Regions from separate parts of the Microbacterium sp. S1037 genome, predicted to be linked through region 1. Evidence: predicted binding sites of a transcription regulator. Region 1 holds the regulator's gene; each other region holds the start of a gene.
The links. The regulator HrcA, encoded in region 1, represses chaperone genes, less so after heat shock. The targets are predictions, from matches to a motif close to TTNGCACTCGNNNNNNNCGAGTGCNAA.
Positions count from the first base shown of each region.

Region 2: groES (co-chaperone GroES) is a predicted target of HrcA. The motif match lies at 3,629-3,655, and genes of this name have one in related genera.
Region 3: ACMW4R_RS16995 (Hsp20/alpha crystallin family protein) is a predicted target of HrcA. The motif match lies at 1,904-1,930, and genes of this name have one in related genera.

Region 1 covers NZ_JBLWIG010000002.1:577,271-583,129, reverse strand. Annotated here, with positions in the region: gene ACMW4R_RS13515 (16S rRNA (uracil(1498)-N(3))-methyltransferase) at 1-485, opposite strand, end outside; gene dnaJ (molecular chaperone DnaJ) at 488-1,609, opposite strand; gene hrcA (heat-inducible transcriptional repressor HrcA) at 1,685-2,725, opposite strand; gene hemW (radical SAM family heme chaperone HemW) at 2,841-4,058, opposite strand; gene ACMW4R_RS13495 (DUF1990 family protein) at 4,058-4,702, opposite strand; gene lepA (translation elongation factor 4) at 4,716-5,859, opposite strand, start outside.
Region 2 covers NZ_JBLWIG010000001.1:1,531,007-1,536,865, reverse strand. Annotated here, with positions in the region: gene ACMW4R_RS06885 (hypothetical protein) at 1-625, shown strand, start outside; gene ACMW4R_RS06880 (ABC transporter substrate-binding protein) at 686-1,972, opposite strand; gene rarD (EamA family transporter RarD) at 2,178-3,119, opposite strand; gene groES (co-chaperone GroES) at 3,253-3,549, opposite strand; gene ACMW4R_RS06865 (THUMP-like domain-containing protein) at 3,682-4,869, shown strand; gene ACMW4R_RS06860 (hypothetical protein) at 4,875-5,297, opposite strand; gene tsaD (tRNA (adenosine(37)-N6)-threonylcarbamoyltransferase complex transferase subunit TsaD) at 5,294-5,859, opposite strand, start outside.
Region 3 covers NZ_JBLWIG010000003.1:403,795-409,653, forward strand. Annotated here, with positions in the region: gene ACMW4R_RS16980 (NAD(P)/FAD-dependent oxidoreductase) at 1-272, opposite strand, end outside; gene ACMW4R_RS16985 (hypothetical protein) at 338-664, opposite strand; gene ACMW4R_RS16990 (sugar ABC transporter ATPase) at 915-1,277, shown strand; gene ACMW4R_RS16995 (Hsp20/alpha crystallin family protein) at 1,386-1,841, opposite strand; gene ACMW4R_RS17000 (UbiA family prenyltransferase) at 2,330-3,157, shown strand; gene ACMW4R_RS17005 (SDR family NAD(P)-dependent oxidoreductase) at 3,358-4,113, opposite strand; gene ACMW4R_RS17010 (fumarylacetoacetate hydrolase family protein) at 4,110-4,961, opposite strand; gene ACMW4R_RS17015 (sugar kinase) at 4,992-5,859, opposite strand, start outside.

The DNA of each region.
Region 1 (5,859 bases):
GCGCGTTCCACCAGATCGGCCGTGCGCGCGACCCCCTCGACCTCGGGGATCCACGCGCGGTGCGCCTGCTTCGCCGCCTCGCGCACGATCGTGCGCCATCGCGCGAGACCCTTCTCGGCCTTGGCATCCCAGCGTGACACGCTCCGTGTCGCCTGCCACGGCACGATGGCATCGACGCCGAGCTCGGTGGCCGCCTGGACGGCGAGCTCGTCGCGGTCGCCCTTGGCGAGGGCCTGGACGAGGACGAAGCGCGGCGTCGCGGCGGGCACGTCGTCGCGGCCGGTGACCCGGACGTCGACCTGCTTCGGCGACGCGGCGATCACCAGGCCCTCAAGCCACGCGCCCCGCCCGTCGCCGAGTGTCACGGCCTCATCGACGCGCACCCGACGCACCGAGGCCGCGTGGTGTGCCTCAGAGCCGGTGAGTTCGACGATGTCACCGGGCTGAGCGGATGCCGCCTCGTCGGTGACGAAATGCAGAGCCACGGTCAGTGCCGGAAACGGTCGCGGAACTTCGCGAACATGCCCTGCTGGTGTTCGGCGAGGCGGGGCTTCGGAGCCCTCGTCCGCTTCGCGAACTCCTCGATGAGGGCGCGCTCCTTGTGATCGAGGCGCGTCGGGGTGACCACCTGCACACCGACCTTGAGGTCGCCGCGCTGGCTTCCCCGGAGCGGCGTGATGCCGCGGTTCTTGATCGTCAGCACGTCGCCGGACTGGACGCCGGGCCGCACCTCGAGGTCGACGGTCCCGTCGAGCGACTCGATCGTCGTGGTCGTGCCGAGGATGGCGTCCGGCATCGAGACCTCGAGCGTCGCCAGAAGGTCGTCGCCCTCACGGCTGAACGACTCGTGCGCCTCGACGGTGACCTCGATGTACAGGTCGCCGTTGGGGCCGCCCGCGGGGCCGACCTCGCCCGAGCCCGGGAGCTGCAGGCGCAGCCCCGACTCGACGCCGGCCGGGATGTCGACCGACACGGTGCGCCGCGCGCGCACGCGTCCCTGGCCCTGGCAGGTGTTGCACGGGTACGGGATCGTCGTGCCGTGGCCCTGGCAGACGTTGCAGGGCTGGCTGGTGACGACGTTGCCGAGGAGGCTCCGGACGGTGCGCTGCACGTGTCCGGACCCGTGGCAGATGTCGCACGTGACCTCGCTCGTGCCCGGTGCCGTGCAGGCGCCCTGGCACGTCTCGCACAGTACGGCGGTGTCGACCTCGAGGTCGCGGTGCACACCGAACACGACGTCGCCCAGGCTCAGGGTCACGCGCACGAGGGCGTCCTGGCCGCGTTCGCGACGCGACCGGGGGCGCGGTCCGCGACCTCCGCCGCCCTGCGCTCCGCCGAAGAAGGTCTCGAAGATGTCGCTGAAACCGCCGAAGCCGCCCGCTCCCCCGCCGCCGAAGGGGTTCTGGTCGCCGCCCATGTCGTAGCGACGGCGCTGCTCGGGGTCGCTGAGCACGTCGTACGCGTGGGTGACGAGCTTGAAGCGCTCGGACGCGTCTTCTCCGGGGTTCACGTCGGGGTGCAGTTGGCGCGCCAGGCGTCGGTACGCCTTCTTGATGTCTTCGGGGCTGGCGTCGCGCTCGACGCCCAGGACCTCGTAGTGGTCAGCCACAGTCGCCTTCCTGTCCGCTTGCGCGGGATCGTTCTCGGTGGGGTGCTCGTCGCGGGGTGTTCGTCGCGCTCGTCGTCAGCGGGAACTGTCGTCGTCTTCGAGCATCCGGGTCAGATAGTGCGCGACGGCGCGGACCGCCGCGAGGTTGGAGGAGTAGTCCATGCGGGTGGGGCCGAGCAGACCCACCCGCGCGCCGCCGGCGGAGCCGTCGTACCGGCTCGCGAGGACGGACGCCTCGATGAGACCGAACGGCTCGTTCTCGCGGCCGATGCTGGCCGAGAGGCCCTTGTCGTCCGCGACCATCTCGCTCATGAGGCGCAGGAGCGTCACCTGCTCCTCGATGGCCTCGAGCAGCGGGTAGATGCTGCCGCGGAAGTCCTGCTCGCGCTTGGCGAGGGTCGCCGCTCCCGCCATCACGAGACGATCCTGACGGAACTCCTCGAGCTCTTCGCCCACCACGCGCAGCACCGCGTCGGCGATCGCGTCGATGGCGACGCCCTGGCGCGGTCCGTCGGCGAGGGCGTCGGCCACTCGCTGGACGCTGTCGGCGACGCTCCGCCCGACCAGCACGGCCCCCACCCGCGCGCGCAACTGCACGATCTCGGGCTCGCCGGGTTCGGCCGGGACGAGCGCGATCCGCTGCGAGACGCGCCCGGTGTCGGTGACGAGGATGACGAGCACGCGCGGCCCGCCGAGCGCGACGAGCTCGACATGAGTGACGTTCGCCCGCGCGAACGACGGGTACTGCACGATCGCGACCTGACCGGTCAACTGCGTCAGTGCGCGCACCGTCCGTGCGAGCAGGTCGTCGAGGTCGCCCGCCTGGTCGAGGAACGAGGTGATGGCGCTGCGCTGCGCGCTCGAGAGGGGACGCAGCTCGGCGAGGTGATCGACGAAGACCCGATACCCCTTGTCCGTGGGGACGCGGCCCGAGGAAGTGTGCGGCGCGACGATGAGCTCTTCGTCTTCGAGCAGCGCCATGTCGTTGCGGATGGTCGCGGCCGACACCCCGAACGCGTGACGATCGACGATGGCCTTGCTGCCCACCGGCTCTCGCGTGTCGACGTAGTCCTGCACGATCGCGCGGAGCACCTGAAGGCCGCGTTCCGACACCATGAGCTGCTCCTCCCGTTTGGCACTCCGAAGTCGTGAGTGCCAATTCTACGGGATCGGCGCGCGTCGTCGCCGGGGGCTCGCGGATGCCGTGGACTCGGCCCGGCTGCGGGTGGAGTCAGACGGTCAGGGCCCGCACGACGGCATCCGCGAGGAGGCGCCCGCGCCGGGTCAGGACGATGCGCCCGCGCACGGCATCCGGACCCTCGACGAGCCCGTCGGCGATGAGGGAGGCCACGGCCTTACGGCCCTCGCCGTGCAGCTCCGACACCGCCAGACCCTCGCGGATGCGGCTGCGCAGCAGCACCGACTCGAGACGTCGAGCCGTTTCATCGGGCCGCTCTCGCGCAGCGGCAGGCGACTCGTCGGCGGCCAGACGCTGCGCGTACGCGGCAGGATGCTTGACGTTCCACCAGCGGAGTCCCGCCACGTGGCTGTGGGCGCCGGGGCCGAACCCCCACCAGTCGGTGCCCCGCCAGTAGGCGAGGTTGTGCCGCGAACGGTGGGCCACGCCCCGCGACCAGTTCGACACCTCGTACCAGTCGTACCCGGCGTCGGAGAGCGACTCGTCGGCGAGCTCGTACATGTCGGCCTGCAGGTCGTCATCCGGCATGGCGACCGCGCCGGAGCGGATCTGTCGCGCGAGCTTCGTGCCGTCTTCGACGATGAGGGCGTACGCCGAGATGTGGTCGGGGTCGAGGGCCGAGGCCGCCTCGAGCGACGCACGCCAATCGTCGAGCGACTCGCCGGGTGCGCCGTAGATGAGGTCGAGCGAGACGTCGAGGCCGGCTCGGCGCGCGGCGGCCACCGCGGTCGCCACGTTCGCCGGGTCGTGCGTCCGGTCGAGGGCGGCCAGGACGTGCGGACGAGCGGACTGCATCCCGACCGAGACGCGGGTCACCCCGGCGGCCGCCAGCGTCTCCATCACGGCATCGTCGACGGTGTCGGGGTTGGCCTCCACGGTGATCTCGGCGCCGTCGGCGATGCCGAACTCCGTGCGTACCGCGTCGAGCATCCGCGCGAGGTCGCCGGGCGGGAGCAGCGTCGGCGTGCCTCCGCCGAAGAACACCGTGGATGCCATGCGGCGGGGGCCCGCGGCATCCATCACCCTGCCCGCGAGGCGCACTTCGGACGCGAGCGTGTCGGCGAAGTCGTCTTGCCGCGCTCCGCGGAGCTCGCTCGCGGTGTAGGTGTTGAAGTCGCAGTATCCGCAGCGCACGCGGCAGAACGGCACGTGCAGGTACACGCCGAAGTCCGTCGCGGGATCGATCGTCAGGTCGTCGGGCAGCCGCCCGTCGGCCGGAGCGGGGTCTCCGAGGGGAAGGGGCCCGCCCATCAGGACGTGTACAGCGGAGAGATCGCGCGCAGGTACTGCGTGAAGAGCGCCCGCCGACGGCGGCGGAGGTGGCTCGTGAACAGACGGTAGGAGGGGACGGTCGGTCTGTCGAACGCGCGGACCACGAACCAGACCTCGTCGTTGTCGCGCCACTCGACGACGAAGAGCTCTTCGCCGCTGACGTTCGAGTGCCCGACGGTGCCGAGGATGAAGCCGACGCGGCGCGGCTCCTCGAAGACCGAGATGACGCGGAGTTCGGCGTCGGCGCGGTGCCCGTCGACCTTCCCGTGGAGGCGCACTCCGGTGCCCGGGCTCACGAAGGGGGTGCCGTCGGCGGCGAAGCGCTGCTCGGGCTCGAGGCTGCTCGGGGCGACGGGAGCGCCGTCGGCGTCGAAGCCCACGCCGGAATACCCGCCTCCGGATGCCGGACGCACGTCGCTGATGCTGAGATCGCCCGAGCGCAGCGGAGCCCACGACAGCAGGAGTTCGCTGGCCGCGGCGAAACGTTCCTCGCCGCTGCCGATGCGCCACGCGTCTTCGGCGGGGATCGAGTGCTCCGGCGGGTACTGCATCAGGTCGTGCGCCTGGGTGGCGCCGACGGCGGCGTAGTCGACCGTGTCATCGGTGAAGTTCTGCCGACGCATGCTGCCTCCCGTTCTACTTCTTGGCCTCGACGTCTCCCGACAGGGCGGCGATGAACGCCTCCTGCGGAACCTCGACGCGGCCCACCATCTTCATGCGCTTCTTGCCCTCTTTCTGCTTCTCGAGGAGCTTGCGCTTTCGGGTGATGTCACCGCCGTAGCACTTGGCGAGGACGTCTTTACGGATGGCTCGGATCGTCTCGCGCGCGATGATGCGCGCGCCGATCGCGGCCTGGATGGGCACCTCGAACTGCTGGCGCGGGATGAGCTTGCGCAGACGCTCGGCCATGAGGGTGCCGTACGCGTAGGCCTTCTCGCGGTGGACGATCGAGCTGAACGCGTCGACCTTCTCGCCCTGGAGCAGGATGTCGACCTTCACGAGGTCGGCGGTCTGCTGACCGGCCGGTTCGTAGTCGAGGCTCGCGTAGCCCTGCGTGCGCGACTTGAGGTGATCGAAGAAGTCGAACACGATCTCGCCGAGGGGCATGTGGTAGCGCAGCTCGACGCGGTCTTCGCTGAGGTACTCCATGCCGAGCAGGGTTCCGCGGCGCGACTGGCAGAGCTCCATGACCGTGCCGACGTAGTCCTTGGGGAGCAGGATGCCGACCTTGACGATCGGTTCCGACACCGAGGCCACGCGCCCGTCCGGGTACTCGCTGGGGTTCGTGACCGAGACCGTGTCGCCGGTGTCGGTGGTGACCTCGTACGTGACCGAGGGAGCCGTGGTGATGAGGTCGAGGCCGAACTCGCGCGAGAGGCGCTCGGTGATGATCTCGAGGTGCAGCAGGCCGAGGAATCCGCAGCGGAACCCGAAGCCGAGGGCGACCGAGGTCTCGGGCTCGTACTGGAGCGAGGCGTCCGAGAGCTTCAGCTTGTCGAGCGCTTCGCGCAGCTCCGCGTAGTCGCTGCCGTCGATCGGGTAGATGCCCGAGAACACCATGGGCTTCGGATCGGTGTAGCCGGCGAGGGCTTCGGTGGCGGGCTTGCGCTGGTTGGTGATCGTGTCGCCGACCTTCGACTGGCGGACGTCCTTCACACCCGTGATGAGGTAGCCCACCTCGCCCACGCCGAGACCCTTGGTGGGGATCGGCTCAGGGCTTGAGACGCCGATCTCGAGGAGTTCGTGCGTCGCGGTGGTCGACATCATCTGAATGCGTTCG
Region 2 (5,859 bases), on a different contig from region 1:
CGCGGAGCCGGGCGGCGGCGAGACGAAGCGACCCGTGACGCTGTCCCCGGGCCGGACGGCGGACCTCCCGGTGACGCTGCCCGCGCTGCGGTGCGTCACGGAGGATCCGTCGGCCCGGGCGGTACTGCGCCTCGAAGAAGACGGGGGCCGCCGTGACGCGACGCTGGACGTCACCGACGAGCTCGGCGTGCTCGCTCGTTTGGCCGAGACCGAGTGCGGTCGGGAGGCCGTGGCATCCGTCGCCCGGATCTCGGTCGCGTCGGCGGCGGTGGGTGAAGGCGGAACCATCGATCTCGAGGTCTCGATCGAGCCGACGGGCGATGCCGGGGCGGGGACGGCCGAACTCCGCGCCCTGCGAGGCACTCCCCTGCTGCGCTTCCCCGCCGGCAGCGAGACGCCGCTGGACGTGACCGTGCGCGCGGACGACCCTCCCTCGACCATGACGGTCGCCCTGACGCCGCAGCGGTGCGATGCGCACGCGATCGCCGAAGACAAGGTCGGCACCCTGTTCGACCTCGTGGTCCGGGTCGAGGATCGCGACGTGGTCATCCCGCTCGAGCGGTCGCCGTCGGTCGCCGCCGCGATCCTGTCGGCCACGGCCGCCGTCTGCGGCCTCACGCCGTAGCGACGACATGCGAAAGGGGCCCGGATCCTCTCGGATCCGAGCCCCTCACGTGGTGTCAGGTCACTCGTTGAGCGAACCGAACTCCGTGTTCAGCAGGGTGTACTTGTTGTCGGCACCGTACTGGTAGATGCCGATGTACGCCTCGGTCGGGTCACCGTTCGCATCGAAGGTGATCGGGCCGGAGACACCGTCGTAGTCGATGTCCTTGCCCTCGTTGATGAGCTTCAGGCAGTCGGCGAAGGTCGTGCACTTCTCGCCGTCCTCGGAGACCGACTGCAGGTTGTCACGGATCGCCGTGCCCGAGTCGTCCTTGGCCTGCGCCGCGGCGAGAGCCGCGACGATGACGGCGTCGTAGGACTCCGGCGCGTAGCTGAAGTCGGTGAGGGCGGGGTCGACCTCCTTCAGGCGAGCCTGGAAGTCGGTGTCGGCCGGGTTGCCCGGGAGGGTTCCCTTGGCGCCCTGCAGCGTGCCCGCCGGGAACTCGTACGAGTTCGACAGGTTGCCGTCGACGAAGTAGACCTTCGAGGCCGGGTAGCCCTGGGTGCTGACGAGCTGCGGGATGATCGACGACGTCTCTTCGAACGCGATGACCGCGACAGCGTCGGGCTTGGCCTGCAGCAGCTGGTCGACCTGCGAGGTGAAGACCGTGTCACCCGGGTTGTAGGGGACCGCGACCGAGACCTCGCCACCGGCGGCCTCGATGGCCTTGGTCGCGTTGTCCTTGAGGCCGATGCCGTAGGGGTCGTTGATGTAGATGATGCCGACGTTGGCTGCGCCGTCGCCGACCATCAGGTTGCCGAGCACGCGGCCCTGCAGCACGTCGGAGGGAGCGGTACGCCAGTAGTACCCGTCGTCGGCGTACGTGGTGAAGTCGGGCGAGGTGTTCGCCGGCGAGATCTGCACGATGCCGGCGTTGACCAGCTGGTCGATGAAGGTGAACGACACACCCGAGGACGCGGCACCGATCACCACGTCCGCACCGGCGTCGACGAGCTCGGTGGCGGACTGGGTCGCGATGTCGGTCGTGGTGTCGCCCGAGTCGCGCTCGGTGAGCTCGACCTTGAAGGGGAACTCGGAGCCCGTGGCCTCGATGTCCTTGATCGCGAGCTTGACACCCGCGACCTCGGGCGGGCCGAGGAACGCGAGGTTACCCGTGGCGGGGAGGATGGTTCCGACGTGGAACGTGCCGTCGGCCGTGGACACGGCGCCGCCGCCGGAGGACGCACTGGGCGCCGCGGCGTCGTTGCCGCCGCCACCCGAACAACCGGCGAGGACGAGCGCGCTGGCACCGACCAGGGCGATACCGCCCAGGACCTTGCCCGCGCGGCTACGCGTGAAGACGTTCATAGTGCTCCTTGCTGTGAATGAACGTTGGGCGACACGTGAGGTCGCCTGGTGACCTAAACCTAACCGGGCGCACGTTTTCGTCGTGTTGCCGTTCGTTAACGATGTGCGTCGTCGTGGTCACAGCCCCATAACGACCCTGGCGCTCTCGTCCGCGATGGCGTAGGTGCCTCGTCCGGTCGGGCCGGATAGCGCAGAAAGTGGCCGGTCAGACCGGTTCTGCGACGTCGGAAACCGAGCGACGGTGGCGACGCGACATCACGATCGAGTCCACGCTCAGCACGATGAGGGCGACCCAGACGAGACCGAAGCCGATCCACCGCTCGAGCGTCATCGGCTCCCCCAGCACCCACACGCCGATCGCGAACTGGATGATGGGTGCCACGAATTGCAGCAGGCCGATCACCGTGAGCGGGACGCGCCGCGCGCCCGACGCGAAGAGCAGCAGGGGGACGGCGGTGACCGCTCCCGCGAGCAGCAGGAGGACGGTGTGCAGCGCGCCGGCCGTACCGAGCGTGATGCCGGTCAGGTTCGCGACGAACACCAGCTGGACCGCCGCGACCGGGAGGAGCCAGAGCGACTCGAGGGTCAGACCGCTCACGGCATCAACGGCCGGGCCGATCTGCTTCTTCACGAGCCCGTAGAAGCCGAAGGAGAAGGCGAGCGTCAGGGCGATCCAGGGGAACGCTCCGTACCCGATGACGATCACCGCGACGGCGACGACCGCGAGGCCGATGGCGATCCACGGCACGATCCGCAGGCGCTCGCGGAGCACGATGACCCCGAGCAACACCGTCACGATCGGGTTGATGAAGTACCCGAGGCTCGTCTCGATGACGTGGTTCGTCAGGGCGCCGTAGAGGTACGTCTGCCAGTTGATGTAGATGAGGACGCCCGCGACAGCGGTGAGGCCCATCAGGCGAGGCTGCCGGACGATCGCGAGGAACGGTCGCCACGCGCGGAGGACGGTCAGCAGGATCAGGCAGAAGAGGAAGGCGAGGATGATCCGCCAAGCGACGACCTCGAACGGGCCGGTGGGCTTGAGCTGCAGGAAGTAGATCGGGAGGACGCCCCAGAGCAGGTAGGCACTCAGGGCGTACACGGCACCGCGGGTGCTCCCCCCGGTCGGGGCGGAAGGAGCGGCAGTCACCGATCCAGCCTACGCGGGCGGTCGCGCATCGGAGCGTCGTCGGTGCTCTCTTTCCTGCCAGATCACGCGACCGGGAACGACGAAGGCCCCGGATGCCATGGCATCCGGGACCTTCGTACGATCTCGCTCGGGATCAGCGGACGACGACCGCCAGCACGTCGCGAGCCGAGAGCACGAGGTACTCCTCAGCGCCGAACTTGACCTCGGTGCCGCCGTACTTGCTGTAGAGCACGCGGTCGCCGACGGCGACGTCGAGGGGGACGCGGTTGCCGTTGTCGTCGATGCGGCCGGGGCCGACGGCGACGACTTCGCCCTCCTGCGGCTTCTCCTTGGCGGTGTCGGGGATGACGAGACCACTCGCGGTGGTCTGCTCAGCCTCGACCTGCTTGATGACGATGCGGTCCTCGAGCGGCTTGATGGAAACCGACACGGTCTACCTCTTCTTTCTCGTTACAGAAGACTTGTCAGCACTCACGCGGGGAGAGTGCTAATCCGAGTGTAGAGAAGCGCTGGCACTCACGCAACGCGAGTGCCAACACAATCGCGCACCTAGGCTGAATCGGTGGATACCCGCGAGCTGACCGCCCTCCTCACGCCCGACGGCCTGCGCCTGCTCGACGAGGTGGGCCGGATCGAGTCCACCGACGACGCGGCGCGGACGGTGTCGCGACTGCGTGCCGCCGGCCACTCCCCCGACCTCGTCTCGGCGGTCGTCGGTCAGGCGCGGTTGAGGGTCCGCGCGACGACGAAGTTCGGCCCCTTCGCCGAGCGGATGCTCTTCACCCGAGCGGGCCTCGAACAAGCCACGCGCCTGTCGATCGCCGCGCGGCATGCCGGGCGGTTCCGTGCCGCGGGGATCACGCACGTCGCCGACCTCGGTTGCGGCATCGGCGGCGATGCCCTCGGGATGGCGGGTCTCGGCATCCGGGTCCGGGCCGTCGACGCCGATGAGGTGACGGCAGCGATCGCCGCGTACAACCTCGCTCCCTTCGACGACGCCGTGACCGTGACACATGCGCGCGCCGAAGACGTCGACCTCGAGGGAACGGATGCCGTGTGGCTCGATCCCGCGCGACGGACCGCCGGGCATTCCGAGACGCGACAGGTGTCGTCGGCCGAGTGGTCGCCCTCCCTGGACTGGGTCTTCGCGCTGCTGAAGGAACGGCCCGGCGGAGTGAAGCTCGGACCGGGCTTCGATCGCGACCAGATCCCCGACGACCTCGAGGCGCAGTGGATCAGCGCGGACGGCTCGACCATCGAGCTCGTCCTCTGGTCGGGAGCACTCGCCCGCGACGACGTGCGTCGCGCCGCCCTTGTCGTGCGCGGCGACGAGGCATGGGAGCTCACGGCTTCGGCCGACTCCCCCGACGTCGAGCCGCGCGAGCTCGGGGCGTTCGTGCACGAGCCGGACGGAGCGGTCATCCGCGCGCGGCTCATCGGCGAGGTCGCTCGCGCGCTCGACGCGGGGATGCTGGCCCCGGGTATCGCCTACCTGACCTCGGACGCGGCGCTCACGAGCCCGTTCGTGTCATCGTTCCGGGTGCGCGAGCAGCTCCCGGCGGACCCGAAGAAACTCGCGCAGGCGCTGCGTGCTCGCGGCATCGGGACGCTCGAGATCAAGAAGCGCGGCGTCGACGTCGATCCCGCGATGCTGCGCAAGAAGCTGTTCCTACGCGGCGACGAGGCGGCGACGCTCATCCTCACGCGTATCGGCTCGAAGCGGCTCGCCCTCCTGGCCGATCGCGTCTGAGCCCGTCACGCGGCGAGCTGCGAGAAGCCCCAGATCAGCCACCCGGCGCTGAAGACGGCGGACAGCAGCGCCAGCACGAGCGCCCATGTCGCCGCGCGTCGACCGTCGTGCGCGCGACGCAACGACATCGTCGCGATGATCGCGGCCACCGCGCTGAGCGGGAGCAGCCACCCCCAGAAGAACGACGACGCCAACGAGGCGATCGCGAGCAGCAGGGCCCACGGCGCGAGCGAGGGCGGCGGCTTCGGTGCCGGGGGGACGTAGGGGATGACGTGGTCGCCGAAGGCCGCCATCTCGAGTTGCGCTGTCGCGAGGCGGCCCTCCTCCGCGCCCGAATCGACGGGGTCGGTCTTCGCGGGCTCGGGGAGGACGGTCTGGCCCTCGACCTCTTTGCGCGCGCGCCGAGTCGGCGGGGACGCCTCGCTCACGCGGCGGCTCCGGGCTGCGGCGCAGGAGGCTCGGCATCCTGATCCTCCGCCACCTGGATCTCGGTGACGGGGAGCGTCGAGTCGGCGCCGAAGGCGAGGGTCGACGGACGACGACCCGAGGCGATGAGCTCGGCCGCGAGCGCCGCGATCATCGCACCGTTGTCGGTGCAGAGCCGCAGCGGCGGGATGCGGACGGCCACGCCCGCGGCGGCGGCCCGTTCGAGGGCGACATCGCGCAGGCGCTTGTTGGCGATGACGCCGCCGCCGAGGAGCAGACGCGGCACGCCGTAGCGCTCGCACGCGTCGAGGGCCTTGGTGACGAGCACGTCGACCACGGCTTCGCGGAACGACGCCGCCACGTCGGCGACCGGGACGGGCTCGCCCGCCGCCTCGTGCTGCTCGACCCACCGGGCGACGGCGGTCTTGAGGCCCGAGAACGAGAAGTCGTAGCGGTGGGATGCCATGTCGGAGGCGCGCGACAGCCCCCGCGGGAAGCGGATCGCGGTCGGATCGCCGGAAGCCGCAGCGCGATCGATCTCGGGACCGCCGGGGTACGGCAGCT
Region 3 (5,859 bases), on a different contig from region 1:
GAGACGAGATGGACGCGCCGGGTCTCGGCATCCACCGTGAACACCTCGTCGCGCAGCCACCGCACCCCCGGAGGGATGACGTCCGCCTGTGGCCGCGCGGCTTCCGAGGCGCGGGCAGCCCCGCCGGCGATGTGCGACTGGAGGGGGGCGAAGACGTGGAGCGTCCGCGGTTCGATGACCGTGATGTCGGCCAGACCGGCGCGGTGCAGGCGCCCGGCGACCGACAGTCCGGCGTTGCCGCCGCCGACCACGACAATGCGGGGATTCGTCATGCCCTCACGCAACGTCATGTCGTGGACCCGCGCCAGCGCCTTGACAGCCGCGGTGGGTGACGCGCCTACGCGAAGGTCGCGGCGGGGAGGCTGTCGTCCGCGGGTTCCGGCACGACGTACAGGCCGGTGGGGGAGTTCGCCGTCGACATGAGCGCTTCGAGCCACGCGCGGTTCACCGCCGGTGGACGCCCGCCGTTGAACTTGAACACGAGGTTCGCCCGGGGATGAAGCCACACCGCGGTCCGTCCGCCGCCCGTGCTGATGTCGTCCTTCCACACGAAGTAGAACGGCTCGCCCCGCCGCAGCTTGTTGCCGATCACGACCTGGAGGTGCGCCAGGAGGCGATCCTCGAACTCGTTGCGAACGCCGCCCTCGTAGATGAACTTGCCCACGTCTCCCTCTCCGCGGACGATCCCGCTGCTGTGTCCGTGCCATCGAAGTCGCTCGCGAGAGCCACGCGGCCCGGCGCGCGCCGAAGGACGGCGGCTTTGCGTACGAGTCCCCGCACTTTGCTGCCGGGGCGTGACGCGTCCTGCGTAGTTTTCCCAGTAGTCGGGTTCGGCCGCGGAAGGGCTGTCAAGGGGCGCCCCGCGGCGCGAGACCCGCGATGGGATGAAGGGGTTGCCAACGAAAGGACCTCTCATGAGCGACGCCTCGATCGACCCGTCCACCCCCGACGTTCCCGTCACCGACCCCGACGGCGGGCTCTCCGGGGCTCAGCCGCTGCGCGACGGTGACACCTCCATCGAGCCCGACCCCGCGCTCGACCCCGCGCAGGCCGAGTGGGATGCCACGACGGCCGTCAATGCCGGTGTCGACCCCGACGACATCAACCCCGCGACGGCGACGGGTGCCGATCCGGCCGAGATCCCCGCGGACGACAGCGACATCCCGCTCGAAGACATCCACCCGGAGTCGACCGGGACCGACTCGCAGGGCGAAGACCCCGGCATCGTTGAGCTCGGCGAGGAGGGTCAGGGCGACCTCGCCCCCGAGGACCTCTGAGCCCCACTCGCGTGGGATTCGACCGTGCGCACAGAACCGTGCGCACAGAACGGTGCGCACGCCGAGAGGGCCGGCCCCCGAAGGACCGGCCCTCTCTGCGTGTGAATCTCACTGCTCGATGAGCTGCGGGGTGCTCTCGTGCGCTTCGATGACGCCGTCGTGGTCGTCGGTCGAGACGGCGATGCGGCGCGGCTTCGCCTTCTCGCTCACCGGGATCGTCACGCTCAGCACGCCGTTACGGTACGAGGCGCTGATGTTGTCGGTGTCGATGCCCTGGCCCAGGTTGAGCTGCCGCACGAACGAGGCCGTCTCGCGTTCGCGCGTGATCCACTTCACGCCCTCGCCCGAGGAGAGCGTGCGTTCGGCGCGGATCGTCAGCAGCTGACCGTCGACGTCGATGTCGACCGATCCCGGGTCGACGCCCGGGAGGTCGGCGGCGAGGACGTAGTGGTCGCCATCGCGGTAGAGGTCCATCGGCATCCGTCGCGGTCCGCCGCCGCGGCGAGCGTCGAGAAGGGTCGACGCGAGGCGGTCGAGGTCGCGGAAGGGGTCGTAAGTGGCCATGTCGATACTCCTTTTCGATCTGTCCGTTGAAGTTGAGTCGAGTTCGCTCAACTGACCTCAGATTAGCACTCGCGTGGCGAGAGTGCCAAGGGTTCGCACGCGTGGTCGTCACGCTTTTCGGGATGAAACCCGGATGCCACGGCATCCGAGTCCCTTCCCTTTTCCGTCTGCTCCCCACGGCGTACCGTCGCGCGGAGTTGAGGGGAGACACGCCTGTGCGTCGGCCTCAGGGATCGGCGTGTCGGACGTGAACTCCGCTCGACGGTACGGCGGCTCGGGAGGTTGTGCGGCAGATGAAGCGGCAGAACTCGTACCGTCGCGCGGAGTCCGTCGGCGACGCGCCGGGGATCAGGGCCCCGGCACCGGCGCGCCGCGCCCCGACTCCGCATGACGGCACGCCGCGCCGGGCGGAAACTCCGCACGACGGCACGCCGCGCCCGGACTCCCGAGCCGCCCCGTCCGCCCTCCCCGCGCGATAGCGTCGTCGGGTGACGGATGCCGCGGCGAAGCCGCACCTCGTGCGGGCCCTCTGGGGCGCGACCCATCCCGGTCCCACGCTCGTGGTCACCGTCCTCTCCCTCGCGCTCGGGATCGCCGCGGGCGTCGAGCCCGCGCGCCTCGCGCTGCTCGTGGTGGCCGTGTTCGCGGGTCAGGTCTCGGTGGGCCTCTCCAACGATGCGATCGACGGGGCGCGTGACGCCGCCGTCGGCCGCACCGACAAGCCCATCGCCGGGGGAGCGGTCACCCCGGAGCGCGCGCTCGCGGTGGCCGTGGCATCCGCGATCCTCGCCGTGGGGCTCTCGGTGCCGCTGGGCCCGGGTCTCGTCGCGGCGCACGCGATCGCGCTCGCGTCGGCGTGGGGCTACAACGCCGGGCTGAAGTCGACGCCGTTCTCGATCGCGCCCTTCGTGCTGAGCTTCGGGCTCTTCCCCTCGTTCGCGACGCTGTCGGCTGTCCCGCCGGCGCTCGCGGCGCCCTGGGCGTCCGTCGCCGGGGCGGCGCTCGGAGCGGCCGTCCACCTCACCAACGTCGTCCGTGACCTCGACGACGACCGCCGAACCGGCGTAAGGGGACTCCCGCACCGGCTCGGGGCGCGCGCCTCGGTGGTACTGGCCGCGTGCGGGATCCTCGCCGGCGCAATCGCGGTGTTCCTGGGGACGGATGCCACGGCCCTCGGCCTGGTCTTCTTCGTCGCCGTCGCGACGGTCGCGGTCGCCGCGGTGGTCGTGGTGTTCGTGAGGTCGCCGGGGCGGGCGGTGTTCCAGCTGACGATGCTGGCGGCGTTGCTGCTCGCCGCGCAGCTCGTCGTGGCGTGACGGCGCTCGGGCCGTTCGGCGACGGCCCGGTGGCTTCCACAGGCTCAGCCACCTGCGTTGCGGCGGTGGGGGCGGGCTCCGGTGGCTTCGACGGGCTCAGCCACCTGTGTCGCGGTGATGGATCACCCACCTGTGTTTCGGCGGGCGGGGCGAGGCGCCGGCGGACTCAGCCGCCTCGGCGCCCCGCCCCGGACCGTGATTTACTGCGGGCGCACCCGCAGGTGCGTCACGCCGCCGTCGACCTCGAGGGCCGTCCCCGTGGTCGACCCCGACAGCGGACTCGCGAGGTAGAGGATCGCGCCCGCCACCTCGTCGGGCGTGACCATGCGGCCCGTCGCCTGCCGAGCGTCGAGCGCGGCACGCTCGGCGACCGGGTCGGGGAAGTTCTGCAGCATTCGCTCGACGAAGGGCGTCGACACCGTGCCGGGGCTCACGCAGTTCACCCGCACGCCCTCGCGCACATGGTCGGTCGCCATCGCGTAGGTGAGCGAGAGGATCGCGCCCTTCGAAGCGTTGTAGACGGCGCGCTGGGGGAGGCCGTTGAGCGCCCCGATCGAGCACACGTTGACGATCGACGCACGCTCCGAGCGCTTGAGGTAGGGCAGCGCGGCGGCGCACGCGCGGGCGGTGCCGCGCACGTTGATGTTCAGCACGCGGTCCCAGTCGGCCTCGGTGGCCTCCTCGACGGTTCCTACGCAGCTCACGCCCGCGCTGTTCACCAGCACGTCGACGCCGCCGAACCGGTCCGCGACGGCGGCCAGGGCGGCATCCACGGAGTCCCGGTCGGTCACGTCCGCACCGAATCCGGTCAGACCCTCGTCGAGATGGTCGGTGACCAGGTCGAGCACGGCCACCCGCGCCCCCCGCGCGGCGAACGCCTGCGCGGTCGCCAGACCGATGCCCGAAGCCCCGCCGGTCACCACGACGGAAAGACCGTCGAACTCGCCGGCGCTCATGCCTGCACCATCGTCTGACGCGCGCGGCCGAGACCGTCGATCTCGAGCTCCACCACGTCGCCGGCCCGGAGGTAGGGAGTGTCGGGGAGACCCAGGGCGACGCCCGCGGGGGTTCCCGTGTTCACCAGGTCGCCCGGGCGCAGCACCATGAACTGCGACAGGTACCAGACGACGTACGCGACGGTGAAGATCTGCGCGGAAGTCGAGCCGTTCTGCCGCTCGACGCCGTTCACCGAGAGACGCAGACCGAGAGCCTGCGGATCGCCGACGTCGGATGCCGGCACGAGGTCGGGGCCGAGCGGGTTGAAGGTCTCGCAGCTCTTGCCCTTGTCCCACTGGCCGCCGCGCTCGAGCTGGAACTCGCGCTCGGAGACGTCGTGTGAGACGACGTATCCCGCCACGTGGGCGAGCGCCTCGTCGGGGGAGGCGAGGTAGCGCGCGGTCGTGCCGATCACGACCCCGAGCTCGACCTCCCAGTCGGTCTTCGTGGACCCGCGGGGGATGAGCACGTCGTCGAAGGGACCGACGATCGTCGAGGGATCCTTCATGAACACGACGGGCTCCGCGGGGACGGCGGCTCCCGTCTCGGCCGCGTGATCGTGGTAGTTCAGGCCGACGCAGACGATCTTGCCGGGGAGCGCGATGGGCGCTCCCACGCGGAGGGATGCGGCATCCGGAAGGATCGGCAGCTCGCCGTTCTCGGCGGCGGCGCGAGCGCGGGCGAGGCCGTCGTCGGCGAGGAAGGCGCCCGTGATGTCGGCCGTGAGCGGACGCAGGTCGTAGACCGAGCCGTCGTGGCGCAGGACGGGGATCTCGGCGCCGGGATCGCCGAGTCGAGCGAAGGACATGGATTCTCCTTGGGGTGGGTGGTTCAGGGGTCAGCGGGTGACGGGATCGGCGGATGCCGCGCCCTCGAGCTCGGATCGACGGATGCCGCCCTGCCAGTCGCCGGGGTGCAGGCAGGCGTAGGCGCCGGCCAGGGCAGCGGTGCGCAGGCGCCCCGCGGGGTCACTCCCGGCGAATCGCTCGGACAGGTACCCGGCGGCGAACGCGTCTCCCGCGCCGACCGTGTCGACCGGGGTGATGGGGACCGCGGCGATGCGGTGCAGCTCGCCGTCGATGACCGCGACCGCTCCGTCGCCGCCCAGGGTGACGACCGCGTCGGCGGGGCCCGCCGCGGCCAGCGCCCGGGCGAGCTCTTCGGGCGCGGTGTGGGGGTGCAGCATCCGCGCCTCGTCGTCGCTGGCGAAGACGATGTCGGCGAGCCCGATGACGTGCGCGTACGCTTCGACGGCCTCGGCAGGGTCCCAGAGCCTGCTGCGGTGGTTGACCGCGAACGACACGAGCGCGCCTGTGCCGCGAGCGCGGTCGACCGCGGCGATCACCGTCTCGCGCGCCGAGTCCGACAGAGCGAGGGTGACGCCGGTCACGTGGAGGATGTCACCGGTCTCGAGGGGAAGGTCCTCGAGGTCGGCGGGCTCGAGTCGACTGCCGGCGCTGCCTCGGCGGTAGTAGTCGACGGTCGTGGCGCCCGCGCGCGGTGTCGACTTGAGCATGAGGCCGGTCGGGGCGCCGGCGTCGAGGAGGGCGCGCACCTCGACGCCCTCGGAGCGGAGGTCGCCCACCACGCGACGACCCAGAGCGTCGTCGCCGACGCGACCGAGCCACGTGACGGGGACGCCGAGGCGGGCCAGTCCGATCGCGGTGTTTCCTTCGGCCCCTCCCGTCGCGATGTGCGCCTGGGAC